3 regions of the Photorhabdus akhurstii genome follow, and region 3 is predicted to be linked to each of the others. Evidence: predicted binding sites of a transcription regulator. Region 3 holds the regulator's gene; each other region holds the start of a gene.
What was found. Region 3 encodes sigma-54, which starts transcription at its own class of promoters, with help from an activator protein. Its sites were predicted from a motif close to GTTGGCACANNTTTCGCTNT; they were not measured.
Positions count from the first base shown of each region.

Region 1: a site for sigma-54 is predicted at 3,217-3,236, ahead of glnA (glutamate--ammonia ligase). Genes of this name have one in related genera too.
Region 2: a site for sigma-54 is predicted at 3,072-3,091, ahead of glnK (P-II family nitrogen regulator). Genes of this name have one in related genera too.

Region 1 covers NZ_CP020335.1:233,066-238,079, reverse strand. Annotated here, with positions in the region: gene B0X70_RS24940 (DUF5993 family protein) at 317-475, shown strand; gene B0X70_RS01015 (disulfide bond formation protein B) at 490-1,059, shown strand; gene typA (ribosome-dependent GTPase TypA) at 1,122-2,960, opposite strand; gene glnA (glutamate--ammonia ligase) at 3,359-4,768, shown strand; gene glnL (nitrogen regulation protein NR(II)) at 4,922-5,014, shown strand, end outside.
Region 2 covers NZ_CP020335.1:4,433,955-4,438,968, forward strand. Annotated here, with positions in the region: gene B0X70_RS18995 (YbaY family lipoprotein) at 1-73, opposite strand, end outside; gene tesB (acyl-CoA thioesterase II) at 450-1,313, shown strand; gene amtB (ammonium transporter AmtB) at 1,386-2,669, opposite strand; gene glnK (P-II family nitrogen regulator) at 2,692-3,030, opposite strand; gene B0X70_RS19015 (SmdB family multidrug efflux ABC transporter permease/ATP-binding protein) at 3,210-4,994, opposite strand; gene B0X70_RS19020 (SmdA family multidrug ABC transporter permease/ATP-binding protein) at 5,006-5,014, opposite strand, start outside.
Region 3 covers NZ_CP020335.1:4,705,390-4,710,403, reverse strand. Annotated here, with positions in the region: gene pmbA (metalloprotease PmbA) at 1-372, shown strand, start outside; gene rnk (nucleoside diphosphate kinase regulator) at 426-836, opposite strand; gene npr (PTS phosphocarrier protein NPr) at 1,025-1,297, opposite strand; gene rapZ (RNase adapter RapZ) at 1,301-2,152, opposite strand; gene ptsN (PTS IIA-like nitrogen regulatory protein PtsN) at 2,227-2,694, opposite strand; gene hpf (ribosome hibernation promoting factor) at 2,820-3,107, opposite strand; gene rpoN (RNA polymerase factor sigma-54) at 3,131-4,570, opposite strand; gene lptB (LPS export ABC transporter ATP-binding protein) at 4,597-5,014, opposite strand, start outside.

The DNA.
Region 1 (5,014 bases), 1.3 Mb from region 3:
TCTCGCCAAATGATAATCACGCAGATCCTACTGAATAGTGGCAGACATAAATAAGATTGACTACAATTGTTATTAGCAGCACACTACGAATAGTGGGTTAAATTATACACCGTTCGAATACCATGCTTTAATAAATGTAGGTTTGTACGTTTTCAAATGCGATACCAAAGAGAGTGGCACCCATTAATGGACAACGTGCCTTTGGATAATTGATCGCTTGTATCGAAGTAAACGATCCTAAACTGAGCTTGATGAATTCCCTACCCTGAATACGGGGAAAGGTCTTGAATGTTTGTAGAAAACTGGAGAATCAACCATGTATATGTTTTTACCTTTTTTACTCGCATTATTTGCGGCTATTACCACCTTATATGGAAAGTATAAAACCAGTTATACCCTGTGGGGTCTTCTTTTGGTGACGACTGTAGCTTGGTTTATCCATCATGCAACTGATTCGTTAAATCTATCTTTTTAACGGGAGACAATCTGATGAATCAGGTATTAGCAACAAAACAACAGATAAGCGTCGGCATGATATTTAACCTCATTGGGTTATTTGCTATCAGTGCTGTTCTAACCCTTGCCTTCTATTATCAATTGGCCCTTTCAGAACTCCCTTGTCCATTATGTCTGCTACAGCGAGCGGGTATGATCATGATAGGGTTTGGTTTCCTGTTTAATCTGCGTTTTGGTATTAAAAGCGCGCATTATGCCTTGTCACTTCTCGGCTGTATCGTGACTGGCATTGTTGCGATCCGACAAGTGTTTTTACATATCACCCCCGGTGATCTCGGTTATGGTTCCGCCCTTTTTGGTATACATTTCTATACTTGGGCCCTTATTTGCTCAGTTATCGCGATTATCGGCATATCCGTCATGCTGATATTGAAAAGCCTGGAGAAAACAACCGAAGCAAAACAAAAAACGTCTGTTATCGGTCAGATTATTATCGGATTATTTGTCATATTAATTACCGCAAATTTAATCTCCACCATTTTGGAGTGTGGCGGTGGGCAGTGTGATGACAACCCAACGTTCTATCAATTGCTCGGTAAATAATTCGTTTGTTAAAAAAACTCAGGGCGCCATCGGCGCCCTAAGCATGGGTATTACAGGAAAGATTATGCTTCTTTACTGCGATAGGCACGACGGCGTTCATTTTCCGTCAGATGGCGTTTACGCAGGCGAATAGACACAGGAGTCACTTCCACCAGCTCGTCATCATCAATAAACTCCAGAGCCTGCTCCAGGGTTTTCTTAATATGTGGAGACAAGGTTGTCGCTTCGTCAGTACCAGATGCACGGACGTTAGTCAGTTTCTTACCTGTCAGACAGTTAACTGTCAGGTCATTAGAACGAGAATGAATACCAATAACCTGGCCTTCATACACTTCCGCACCATGACCAAGGAACAATTTGCCGCGATCCTGTAAGCTGTAAAGTGCATAAGCAACCGCTTTACCTTGACCATTGGAAATCATCACGCCGTTCTGACGGCGACCGATTTCACCCGCGCGAATATCATCATAGTGGCTGAATGTCGCATACAGCAGACCGGTACCAGAGGTCATCGTCAGGAACTCAGTACGGAAGCCAATTAGACCACGGCTTGGAATAACATAATCAAGGCGCACACGGCCTTTACCGTCTGGCAGCATATCGCGCAGATCCGCTTTACGCTCACCCAACGCCTGCATCACATCTCCCTGATGCTGCTCTTCAATATCCAGCGTCACCTGCTCGAAAGGTTCTTGCTTGCGACCATCGATCTCACGGAAGATAACTTTCGGACGGGATACCGCCAGTTCAAAACCTTCACGGCGCATGTTCTCAATCAGAACAGATAAGTGCAATTCACCACGGCCAGAAACACGGAACGCATCTGGATCTTCTGTCTCTTCAACACGCAAGGCGACATTGTGAACCAGCTCTTTCTTCAAACGCTCAAGGATTTGGCGTGAGGTGACATATTTACCTTCACGGCCACAGAAAGGGGAGGTGTTAACACAGAAATACATGCTCACCGTCGGCTCATCAACCGCCAGCGGCGGCAGTGCTTCAACAGCATTCGTATCACACAGCGTATCGGAAATATTCAGCTCACCCAGACCGGTAATCGCAACGATATCGCCCGCTTCCGCTTGCTCACTCTCGATACGCTCCAGCCCTAAGTGGCCCAGTACCTTACCGATTTTACCGTTCCGGGTTTTACCTTCGCCATCAATAATCGTAACGTTCTGGTTTGGCTTAACAGTACCGCGCTTGATACGACCAATGCCGATAACACCAACATAGTTATTATAGTCAAGCTGGGAAATCTGCATCTGGAATGCACCATTCAGGTCAACTTTCGGCGGCTCTACATGATCGACGATCGCCTGATACAACGGCGTCATATCTTCCGCCATATCTTCATGATCAGTACCGGCAATTCCCATCAACGCCGATGCATAGATAATGGGGAAGTCCAGTTGTTCATCAGTGGCGCCCAGGTTAACAAACAGGTCAAACACCTGATCCACAACCCAATCAGGGCGGGCGCCAGGACGGTCAACTTTGTTAATGACCACAATCGGTTTCAAACCATGAGCGAACGCTTTCTGTGTCACAAAACGGGTCTGAGGCATTGGCCCGTCCATAGCATCGACCAGCAATAATACGCTGTCGACCATAGACATAACACGTTCTACTTCACCGCCGAAATCGGCATGTCCCGGAGTGTCTACGATATTAATACGGTAGTCATTCCATTTAATGGCGGTATTTTTTGCGAGGATAGTAATTCCACGCTCTTTCTCCAAATCATTGGAATCCATCACACGCTCTGTCGCTGTCGCACGGTCACCGAAAGTACCGGATTGTTGCAGCAGCTTGTCAACCAGGGTCGTTTTACCGTGGTCAACGTGCGCGATAATGGCGATATTACGCAATTTTTCGATCACAAACTTTGCCTCAGGCATTTATAGAAATGGCGCGCTATTGTACACACATTGGTCGAAGGACTAAACAGGATCACAATAATCTATGCTTAACAACTTGATAACAATGAAATTGTGATCCCTTTCACGCCCATAAATAGACGCATTTTTGACATAAACGCACTAATATTGTGCGTCTCAGTTATATGATTGCACCAATACAGTGCAATTTCTCCAAATATTCCGGTATCCCATCACCGGGATACCCACGATACAGTATATTGCAAGGTGTTAAAAAGTTGGCATGCTTTTCGCAAACGTTTTTCGTGATTGCAAACGTATAAATAGCCTTGTTAAGGTAAAACGATGTGATTGTGTTTTCTTTTAGTCTTAATCACGACAATTTTATCAAGACCAACACAAACCAGGAGAAACCGAGTATGTCCGTTGAACATGTTTTAACCATGATTGAAGAGCATCAGGTGAAGTTTATCGATCTGCGTTTCACTGATACCAAAGGCAAAGAACAACATATGACCATCCCTGCTCATCAGGTTAATGCAGACTTCTTTGAAGATGGCAAAATGTTTGACGGATCTTCAATTAGCGGTTGGAAAGGGATTAACGAATCCGACATGGTGCTAATGCCAGATACCAGCACCGCCATGCTTGATCCCTTCTTTGACGATGCCACACTTATTTTACGTTGTGACATTCTGGAACCAGGCACCATGCAAGGCTACGACCGCGATCCCCGTTCCATCTCCAAACGTGCTGAAAACTTCCTGCGTTCAAGCGGCATTGCAGATACTGTCCTGTGCGGGCCAGAACCTGAGTTTTTCCTGTTTGATGACGTACGCTTCAGTAGTGCCATGTCCCATTCTTACTATCACATCGATGATATCGAAGCTGCATGGAATTCCGGGACGCAGTACGAAGGCGGCAACAAAGGCCATCGGCCTGCGGTAAAAGGCGGTTATGCTCCGCTGCCTCCCGTTGATTCCTCTCAGGATTTACGTTCAGCGATGTGCCTGACAATGGAAGAGATGGGGTTGGTTGTGGAAGCTCACCATCATGAAGTGGGAACAGCAGGTCAAAATGAAATCGCGACCCGCTTTAACACCATGACCAAAAAAGCTGACGAAACCCAGATTTACAAATACGTCGTACATAATGTCGCGCACAATTTCGGCAAGACCGCCACCTTTATGCCAAAACCTCTGGTCGGCGATAATGGCTCGGGTATGCACTGCCATATGTCTCTATCCAAAAACGGCACTAACTTGTTTGCCGGTGACAAATACGGCGGTTTGTCCGAACTAGCGTTGTTCTACATTGGCGGTATTATCAAACATGCCCGTGCACTAAACGCGTTTACCAACCCGACAACCAACTCTTATAAACGTCTGGTTCCGGGCTATGAAGCACCGGTTATGCTGGCCTACTCCGCCCGTAACCGTTCGGCGTCCATCCGTATTCCCGTTGTTGCCAGCACTAAAGCTCGCCGTATTGAAATACGTTTCCCTGATCCGGCGGCTAACCCTTATCTGGCATTCGCCGCTCAATTGATGGCTGGCCTTGACGGCATCATCAACAAAATCCATCCGGGCGATGCGATGGATAAAAACCTGTATGACCTGCCACCGGAAGAAGCCAAAGAGATCCCTACTGTCGCTTCTTCTCTAGAGGACGCATTGGCGGCATTGGATGCCGATCGTGAATTCTTGACCCGTGGCGGTGTATTCACCGATGACACCATTGATGCTTATATTGACTTGAAAAACAGTGAAATAGAACGTGTCCGTCTGACACCGCATCCACTGGAGTTTGAACTCTATTACAGTGTGTAATTAGCAGCGCCGTTTCCGCTGATCATTTTTTGTTGCCGTGAAACCTTTAGCCCATCTTCGGATGGACCCTTTTCCTGCTATATAAATTTCAGGCTTTGACTGGGTTTCATGCTCGAACATGATAAAGTGCACCAAAAAGGTGCAGGAGTGTGGATGAAAACGGAAAATCTGCCCGACAGCGGGCAAATATTAAATTCACTCATTAACAGTGTATTGGTACTGGATACGGATCTCGTCATCCGTTAT
Region 2 (5,014 bases), 270 kb from region 3:
CAGCACCTTGAGCATTACACCCAACCAAAGCAACCGCTAGTAGTACACCAACGGGGAGTTGCCATAACTTCATATACATTCCTCCATTATTAACTAACCTCTACCCGTTATCTTTCAAGTTGCCTCTTTGTTGGCTGCGTTCACTCACCCCGGCCACATAGTTACCTATGCTCCCGGGGATTCGCTCCCTTGCCGTCGCGATGCATCTTGAAATCCATAGGGTATATATTAAACATTAAAATAAATTGAAATATCAAATCATTAAATCTAAACCATCTGGATTATAGATTAAAAAATTGAATATCAGACACCAACAAATCTCATATTCTTTATTGCACTACTGTCAGGACTTAAAACATTTACAATTTAGTTATTTATTAATCATATATTAATGAGACAATAATCATCCCTTGTACTCTCGATAACCTAATAGAAAACAAAGGCATATTATGAGCAAGTCATTACAGAATCTGATAAATTTGATGAAATTGGAAAAAATTGAGGAAGGTATTTACCGAGGGCAAAGTAAAGATCTCGGTTTTCCTCAGGTTTTCGGGGGGCAAGTGATTGGTCAGGCACTGTATGCAGCCAAACAAACCGTTGTCGATGACCGGATGGGCAACTCTTTCCATAGCTATTTCTTACGCCCCGGAGACAGCCACAAACCTATCGTCTATGATGTTGAAATTCTACGTGATGGGGGAAGTTTTAGTGCCCGGAGAGTCAGTGCCATTCAAAATGGCAAACCTATCTTTTATATGACTGCCTCATTTCAAAGTCACGAAGAAGGTTTTGAACATCAGAATATGATGCCGGATATACCATATCCAGAAGAACTTATCCCTCAGAACGAAATCGTGAAAAAGATGTCGCATCTGCTGCCACAGAAGATGCAGAATATTCTTCTCTTTCCCTGCCCGCTAGAAATGAGGCCCGTAAAATATCACAGTCCATTTAATTGCCCACCAGAAGAACCTATACGCTATGTTTGGTTCCGCAGTAATGGCAATATGCCTGATGACCCTTTTATTCATCAATATCTACTTGGCTATGCCTCCGATTTTAACTTTCTGCCAACAGCATTACAGCCACATGGTGTCGGGTTCCTTGAGAAAAATATTCAGATAGCAACAATTGACCATTCTATGTGGTTTCACCGCCCGTTTAAACTAGACGACTGGCTACTATATGCTATAGATAGTCCATCAGCTTCCGGTGCCCGTGGTTTTGTTCGGGGACAAATTTATAATCGTGAAGGGGTACTTGTTGCTTCCACTGTACAGGAAGGTCTGATTAGGAAACGCAACAGATAAATGAATAAGGCAGCAAATTAAGAAATCAGCATTGTATTTTATGGTCTTATTGCTGCCTTTTAATATTACAACTTAATTATAAGCACTCTCTCCATGAGAATTAATATCCAACCCTTCCCTTTCAACTTCAACTGTAACCCGCAGCCCTACCAACAGCTCTGCTATTTTAAAAGCAACAAAGGCAACAATGACTGACCAAACCACACAAACCAGTATACTAAAAGCCTGGATACCAACTTGCTCCAACATGGTTATACCCTCTGCATGCCCGGTTCCTCCCAAAGATTTAGCCGTAAAAACCCCAGTCAGGAGGCAACCCACGATCCCACATACGCCGTGTATACCAAATACATCACATACATCGTCAACGCGTAACCATCGTTTTAACGCCACCACCCCCCAAAGTCCGGTAAAACCCGCGATCAGGCCAATGATTAATGCACCACCAACACCCACCATTCCAGCAGCAGGTGTAATACCAACCAGTCCAGCAATACAGCCTGAACATGCCCCTAGAAGAGACGGCTTATTACGGAAAAACCATTCTGCAAAAACCCATGACAGAATGGCGGCAGCAGTCGCCACAATGGTATTTAAAAATGCCAGAGCAGCTATCTCATTAGCAGCATTAGCAGAACCCGCATTAAAACCGAACCAACCAATATAGAGCACAGCAGTACCAGTGAAAACCATCGGTAAATTATGTGGTTTAAATGCTTCTTTCCCAAAACCAGTGCGTTTTCCCAGCAAGTAAGCACCAACTAATCCAGCTACAGCAGCGTTAACATGGACAACTGTACCACCCGCAAAATCCAATGCTCCATCCTGTGAAAGTACACCACCGCCCCAAACCATATGCGCCATAGGCAGGTAAGAAAATGTCAACCACAGCACACTAAAAATTAACAAAGCCGAAAAGCGAATACGCTCCCCTAATGCACCAACAATCAAAGCAACAGTGATACAAGCGAAAGAACCCTGAAATGCCACATGAATTAGCTGATAAAAACTGCCACTTAAGTCAGTGAATGCCAAATTCTTTAGCATCATTTGACTAAAACCACCGAGAAAACCATTCCCTGGTTCAAAAGCCAAGCTGTAACCGTAAATCACCCACAACACACATACTAAAGCAAAGCTCACCATAACCTGAGCCATGAGCGATAAAACGTTTTTACTCCGTAGCAAGCCACCATAAAACAGAGCAATTCCCGGAATGGTCATAAACAGAACAAGGACTGTACAAATCATCATAAAAGCATTATCAGCTTTATCAGCAACGCCTTCCGCAGCCTGAGATAATGATGGTACACAACTGACCATAATACCGGCAGCCACTGAGAATCGTTTTTTCACATCTATCTTCTCTATCAGTAAGTTACAGTGCCGCATCATTAGTCTCTCCTGTTCTAATACGAATAGCCTGTTGTAATTCAACGACAAAAATTTTACCGTCACCAACTTTTCCAGTGAAAGCTGATTGCTGAATAGCATGAATTACTTCCTCAACTAATTCATCTGCTACAGCAATATCTATCTTTATTTTAGGTAAAAAGTTGACATTATATTCAGCTCCACGGTAAAGCTCCGCATGCCCTTTCTGACGCCCAAATCCTTTTACCTCTGTTATGGTCAACCCCTGAACACCAAGATTAGAGAGAACTTCCCGAATATCCTCTAATTTGAATGGTTTTATAATTGTCGTAATGAGCTTCATATATCCCCTTTCCATCCGGCTATTATGTTTGCAATAAGGAAATAGCAAAGGGTGTGCCAGAAACTAAAAGAATATAAAAATCAAATAATAATAAAGAAAATAAAAATTCTGGAGAAGTAAGAAGGAGGGAGAGTAGCGGATATACTCTCCCAGAGTGCACCTAATCAGTGCAAGCCTGATTAAATTAGTACCTCTTTTTCAGAGATTGTGCCACATTCATTTAGTGTCTCACCGACTTGTTGCAATTGATACATCTGATAATAACGTCCACACCTCGCCAATAATTGCTGATGGCATCCCTGTTCAACAACTGCACCACGATGTAGCACCAGAATGGTATCAGCTTCCACAATAGTAGACAGGCGGTGAGCAATCACGATCAACGTCGTTTGCTGACGAATCAACCTCAAAGCCTGTTGTACCATCTGTTCTGTACTAGAATCAATGTTTGCAGTCGCTTCATCAAGGATCAAAATTTGTGGCGTTTGCACTAACACTCTCGCCATAGCAAGCAACTGTTTTTGACCAGCCGACAACGTATTACCCTGCTCTCCCAAAATAGTATGAAGTCCATTAGGTAATGTACGTACTAACTCAGCTAATTGCACGGTTTCCAATACCTGCCAAACTTTCTCTTCTGAGATATTCCGGCCAAGCGTAATATTATCAAAAAAAGAATCAGCAAGAACGACCGGGTCCTGCTGAACCATCGCTATACCATTGCGTAGTACCGAATGAGACAGGGATGATACAGGCCGACCATCGAGGTAAATTTCCCCTTTCTGCCACGGATAATATCCCATCAGTAAATTTGCCAACGTACTTTTACCACTACCGGTATGACCAACCAAAGCAACAAAACCATGAGCCGGAACCTGTAAATTGATGTCTTGTAAAACTACTTTGTCATCCCGATAAGAAAAGCTAACATTTTCTATATCAATTCGACCGCTAGACAGTGGCTGATTATCCATGCCATAGCCTTGTTGAGGACTATCCATTAATTCAAATATTCTCTCACCAGCAACCACAGCCTGCTGCAAGATAGATTGCTGGGAGGTCAACTCAATGAGTGGTTCATTCAATCGTGCCAAGTAATCGATAAAGGCATACAACACCCCAACACTAATTACGCCGATTCCATTAAAACCAAATAGCATGATAAGGCCACACAGTACCATAGCTGACACAAAATTCAGTAATGGTCGTAATAAAAGCCCGTCTAACCGTAGTGCCTGCATTCTTGCTTGATAATGAGCAAGATTAGTTGCCAGCATTCGTTCACCAAAACGGGCCTGCTGCCGGAATTGTTGGATGACACTCATTCCATTGATAATCTCGTTAAAATTATCATTAACGTCAGCTAAATAACTACGTACCTGTCGGACAATTGGTGTACTTAGATACTGATATATCGCCATAACAATTAATACGATAGGAAAAATAAGAATTGCAATCAATGCCATACGCCATTCCAGTACAAACATGGCAATCAACATAGCGCTAATTAATGCTATACCACGGAATATCGTAGGGACCACATTGACATAAAGATCTAGAACAGCCTCTGTATCATTCGTTACACGAGAAATTAATTGCCCTACTGGTTGATTATCAAAAGCACTCAAAGGCTGACGCAATGCCGCATTCATCACATCAGTACGAAGTTGACGAACAACATCAACTGATATTTGATTGAACAATAAAGCCTGGAAATAGTGTAATACAGCGGTGATCAGTTGCAGAGCAATAAAGGCTACAGCCAAGCCAATAACCAATCCAATGGGCATATTACCTGTTGCAACCATATTATCGATAAAATAACAAATTAGAACAGGACCACTTACCTCCGCAATTGCAGCCACCCACAACATAAGTACCGCCAGCACCAGCAGCTTACGATAATCTTTCCCATAAACCAGCAAACGTTTCAGAGACGGCCACAATTGACGAACCTTAGTCATCTCTATCTCCTTCATACGAT
Region 3 (5,014 bases):
CTTCTGACAAGTTATTCTGCCCGTAAGCTAGGCATGGCAAGTACCGGCCATGCAGGTGGAATTCATAACTGGTGCATTGCAGGGCAAGGTCAGGATTTTGCCGGTTTGCTGCGTCAGATGGGAACAGGGTTAGTCGTCACTGAACTGATGGGGCAGGGCGTCAGTGCGGTAACCGGCGATTATTCCCGTGGCGCCGCTGGTTTTTGGGTAGAAAATGGCGAGATTCAGTATCCTGTCAGTGAGATTACTATTGCGGGCAATCTAAAGGATATGTGGGCCAATATGGTTACTATCGGGAATGATATTGAAACTCGCAGTAATATCCAGTGCGGTTCAATCTTACTACCGGAAATGAGTATCGCTGGTCAATAAGAGATACTCGTTTCCGATTATTTTAGTCAGCCCGGACAAATGGGCTGGCTGAATTAACGGTGTAGCTCACCGGCAGCTTCTGGTTGGTAAAGCAATTCTAATACTTTGACTCGGGTTTCTTCGCCGTTTGGCAATGCCCAACTGATTTCGTCGCCGATACGAAGGCCCAATAATGCAGCCCCTAAAGGAGCCATAACAGAAAGCTGATCTGAACTGTCTTGCAGTGACGCTGGATAAACTAAAGTACGTACCCGCTCTTCATTGCTTGTCAGGTCAAGAAAACGAACCCGGCTGTTCATTGTTACAACATCTGATGGAATTTCTGCTGGGGGTACAATCTCTGCACGATCCAGCTCCTCATTCAAAGCGTCAGCGATACTAGTATCTGCAAACGCTGGCTGTTCCAACAGGGAATCTAAACGTTCTGCGTCTAATTCGTTGATGATAATTGCTGGTTTAGTCATACCACACTCCAAATGGACTCCAACACAAAATAACACCCCGCACCATGAGGAGGGGGGTGTTATTTAAAATGATTAACCTGATAGTAGGCTGTTCTTACTGGAAAAGAAAGAGATCATGATCACGAACTGTTTTGTGTTGCTAATGAAAACAGTAAAGGACATGATAATCCACAGGTGAGTGAGCAACGTTATTCTTCGTCAAATCCCGAATTAAATAGATTAATAATGGCTGCAAGAGCCTGTTCTTCATCTGGGCCGCTGGCTTCAACTTCAATATAGCTGCCTTTTTCTGAATCCAGCATCAGCATAGCAATTACACTGCTAGCTTCGGCTTCAACATGGCTATCATTGCGTAAAACAACATGAGACTCAAAGAGCTGTACTAAATCATACAGCTTCATTGCTGGCCGGGCGTGCATTCCCAGCCGATTTTTGATTTCAAGCCTCTGCTTGACTGTCATTATTTATTTTCGCTTTTCGAGAGTACGGTGGCGCGACTGTACGTTTTTGCCTCGGGAGCGAAAATAATCGGCCAACTGTTCTGCCACGTAAACGGAACGATGTTTACCGCCGGTACAGCCAATAGCCACGGTCAGATAGCTGCGGTTATTGGTTTCAAGCATAGGCAGCCAGAGTTCAAGATAACTGCGGGTTTGATAGATAAAGTTATGAACTTCCGTATGACGGTCGAGGAAAGCGGCTACGGGACGATCAAGGCCGGTCATTGGCCGTAATTTAGGGTCCCAGTGTGGGTTTGGTAAGAAACGTACGTCAAAAACATAGTCGGCATCAATTGGAATGCCATGCTTGAAGCCGAAAGACTCAAACACCATTGTCAACTCACGTTCCCGTTTGCCTAGCAGACGCGTTCTTAGCATCTCAGCCAATTCATGAACTGACATTTCGGAAGTGTCGATAATCAGATCTGCTCTTGAACGAAGGGGTTCCAGCAGATCACTTTCTTGATCAATCGCGCTTTCCAGAGAAAGATTTTTGCTTGATAGCGGATGCAGACGGCGGGTGTCGCTATAACGGCGGATCAATGTGTTACGGTCAGCGTCAAGAAACAGTAATTGCGGTGAGAAACTCTCTGGTAGTTTAGTCAAGGCTTCTTCGAAAACCTCAGGGGATTCCGGCATGTTTCTTACATCAATACTCACCGCGGCGGAAATATCGCGGTCAGACAACGTATTTGCTAATTCCGGTAGTAATACTACCGGCAAGTTGTCTACACAATAAAAACCCATGTCTTCCAGTGCGCGCAAGGCAACGGATTTACCTGAACCGGAACGGCCACTGACTATCATCAGCACCATGAGGCGACTCCCCTTAATTTCTCAGTGGTTATTATGAGCCACTCTTATCTGTTGCTCTCCATGCACTGCAACAGTTATTCAGTGATAATTGAGTATAATTCTTCATCACTTTGTGCCGATCTTAAACGGCGGCAGAGGTTTTTATCTGCAAGACGTTTGGCGATCAATGACAATGTGTGTAAGTGCGTCTGGCATTGATCATTTGGAACCAGTAAAGCAAACAGCAAATCAACTGGTTGATTATCAATCGCATCAAAAGCAATGGGTTGTTCCAGATTTAGGAAAACGCCGACTGCTTGATCTGAGCTTTCTGCATCTAATTTACCGTGAGGGATAGCAATACCACTGCCAATTCCAGTAGTACCTACTTTTTCTCTGGTTAATATTGCTTCGAATACGACATTTTCTGGTAACTTAAGCTGCTGAGATGCTAGCTCACTGATAATCTCTAAAGCCCTTTTTTTACTCGAACAATGTACATTATTGCGCGTACATGCGAGAGAAAGCACAGAACTTAGTAGTAAATCTGCTTGATTATTCATTTTTTCTATTCACTTAGGTGCCTCATTGATACCGGATGCCATAGAATATCTGTGACATCCGGTATTTGCGCACTGTTTTACAGCAATATTCTGCTGTTGTTACTACATTCTTTGTTAAATAACTGTTAATGATGTCTCAGTTTGTCTTTATGTTTGGTTAATTGACGCGCTAGTTTATCGACCAGTCCATCAATTGCTGCATACATATCTTCATGTTCTGATGATGCGTGCAACTCACCTCCGTTAATGTGTACAGTAGCTTCGGCGATTTGTTGTACCTTTTCCACTCGGAGGATTACCTGAGTCAGGTTGATCCTGTCGAAATATTGATCCAGCTTGCTGCATTTTGCAGTGATAATGTCGCGTAATGCATCAGTAATTTCAATATTGTGGCCGGTTATTTTGAGTTGCATATTGTCTTCCTTCTCTGTTCATTTCAAACCAGACGTTTACGTTGGTTTGATGGCGGAATGGATAACGACTCTCGATATTTTGTGACAGTCCGTCGGGCAACCATGATGCCTTGATCGGCTAGCATGCTCGTCAGTTTGCTGTCACTTAATGGTTTGGCGGGGTTTTCCGCTGCTACCAGTTTTTTCACCAAAGCCCGTATTGCAGTTGAAGAGGCTTCGCCTCCACTTTCTGTATTGACATGGCTGGAGAAAAAATACTTCAATTCAAAAATACCACGTGAGCTGTGCAGGAATTTTTGGGTAGTCACCCTGGAAATGGTGGATTCATGCATATCAACCTGGAAAGCAATGTCAGCTAAAACCATAGGTTTCATATGTTCTTCACCATGCTCAAAAAATTCCTGTTGCTGTTCTACAATGCAACGCGCAACTTTCAGCAAAGTATCATTCCGGCTTTCCAGGCTTTTGATAAGCCATCTAGCCTCTTGTAGGTTATTACGGATAAACTGACTGTCACTTTCATTGCGTGTATGTTGCCCAAGCTCTGCATAATGCTGATTAATGTGTAAACGGGGGATACTATCTGTATTTAATTCTACTTGCCAGTGTTCGCTCTCTTTTCGAACTAGTACATCGGGGATGACGTATTCAGATTCGCCGGTGTTTATTGCCAGACCGGGCTTTGGTTCAAGTGACTGGATTAAACTGATGACCTCTTTCAGAGTATCTTCTTTCAAATGACTCAGACGGATTAAATTGCGGAAATCCCGATGACCTAATAGCTCCAGATGTTCGCAAACGATCAGTTGCGCCTCTTTCAGATAAGGTGTTTCTGGCGGAAGCATTGATAGCTGGACCAGTAGACAATCTTTTAAATCACGAGCGGCGACACCGATAGGATCGAAATGTTGTATCTGTTTTAGCACCGCTTCTACTTCTGCCAGGGTGAGTTGATCGTCGCCAATGCTGGCAAGGATATCTTCTAATGGCACAGTGAGATAGCCAGTGTCATCTACGGCATCAATGATTGATGTCGCAATGGCCGCCTCGGTTTCCGTGAAGGAGGTTAGCTCTGCCTGCCACATCAAGTAGTCTTGCAAGGTTTGAACGGTTTCACCTTGATAAAGCGGCAGTTCATCGTCGTTATAGTCGTTACGTGTCCCGGAAGGTGTGCCAGCGGTGTAAATTTCATCCCAACTGGCATCCAGGGGTAACTCGTCTGGCATATCCTTTTGTTGCAAGGCATCAAGCGTATCCATCGCTTCCGTTTCGTTATCGGGAAGTTCCTGATTGCCGATTTCCTGATGATCTTCATCCTGTTCAAGCAAAGGGTTCATTTCTAGCGCTTGTTGTATTTCCTGCTGGAGTTCAAGCGTAGAAAGTTGCAACAAACGAATAGCTTGTTGGAGCTGTGGTGTCATAGCCAGTTGCTGACTAAGCCTGAGTTGCAAACTTTGCTTCATAGCGTTAAATCAATTCTCCTGGCTAATTAGAGCCGGAAACCTTCGCCTAAATAAACGCGCTTCACCTGTTCATTATTAAGAATATCATTAGGTGTGCCGTGAGCAATCAGATGCCCTTGGCTGACAATATAAGCACGTTCGCATACATCCAATGTTTCACGGACATTGTGGTCTGTGATAAGGACCCCTAGCCCATAATCTCTTAAATGCTGAATGATCTTCTTGATATCGATGACCGAGATAGGATCTACGCCGGCAAAAGGCTCATCCAGCAAAATAAATTTAGGATTGGCTGCGAGCGCTCTGGCAATCTCTACGCGGCGGCGTTCACCTCCAGAAAGCGATTGACCAAGACTGTCACGTAGATGGCTGATATGGAACTCTTCCATCAGCTCTTCGGCACGTTCTTTTCGTTGCTCTTGAGTCAGATCCTGGCGTATTTCC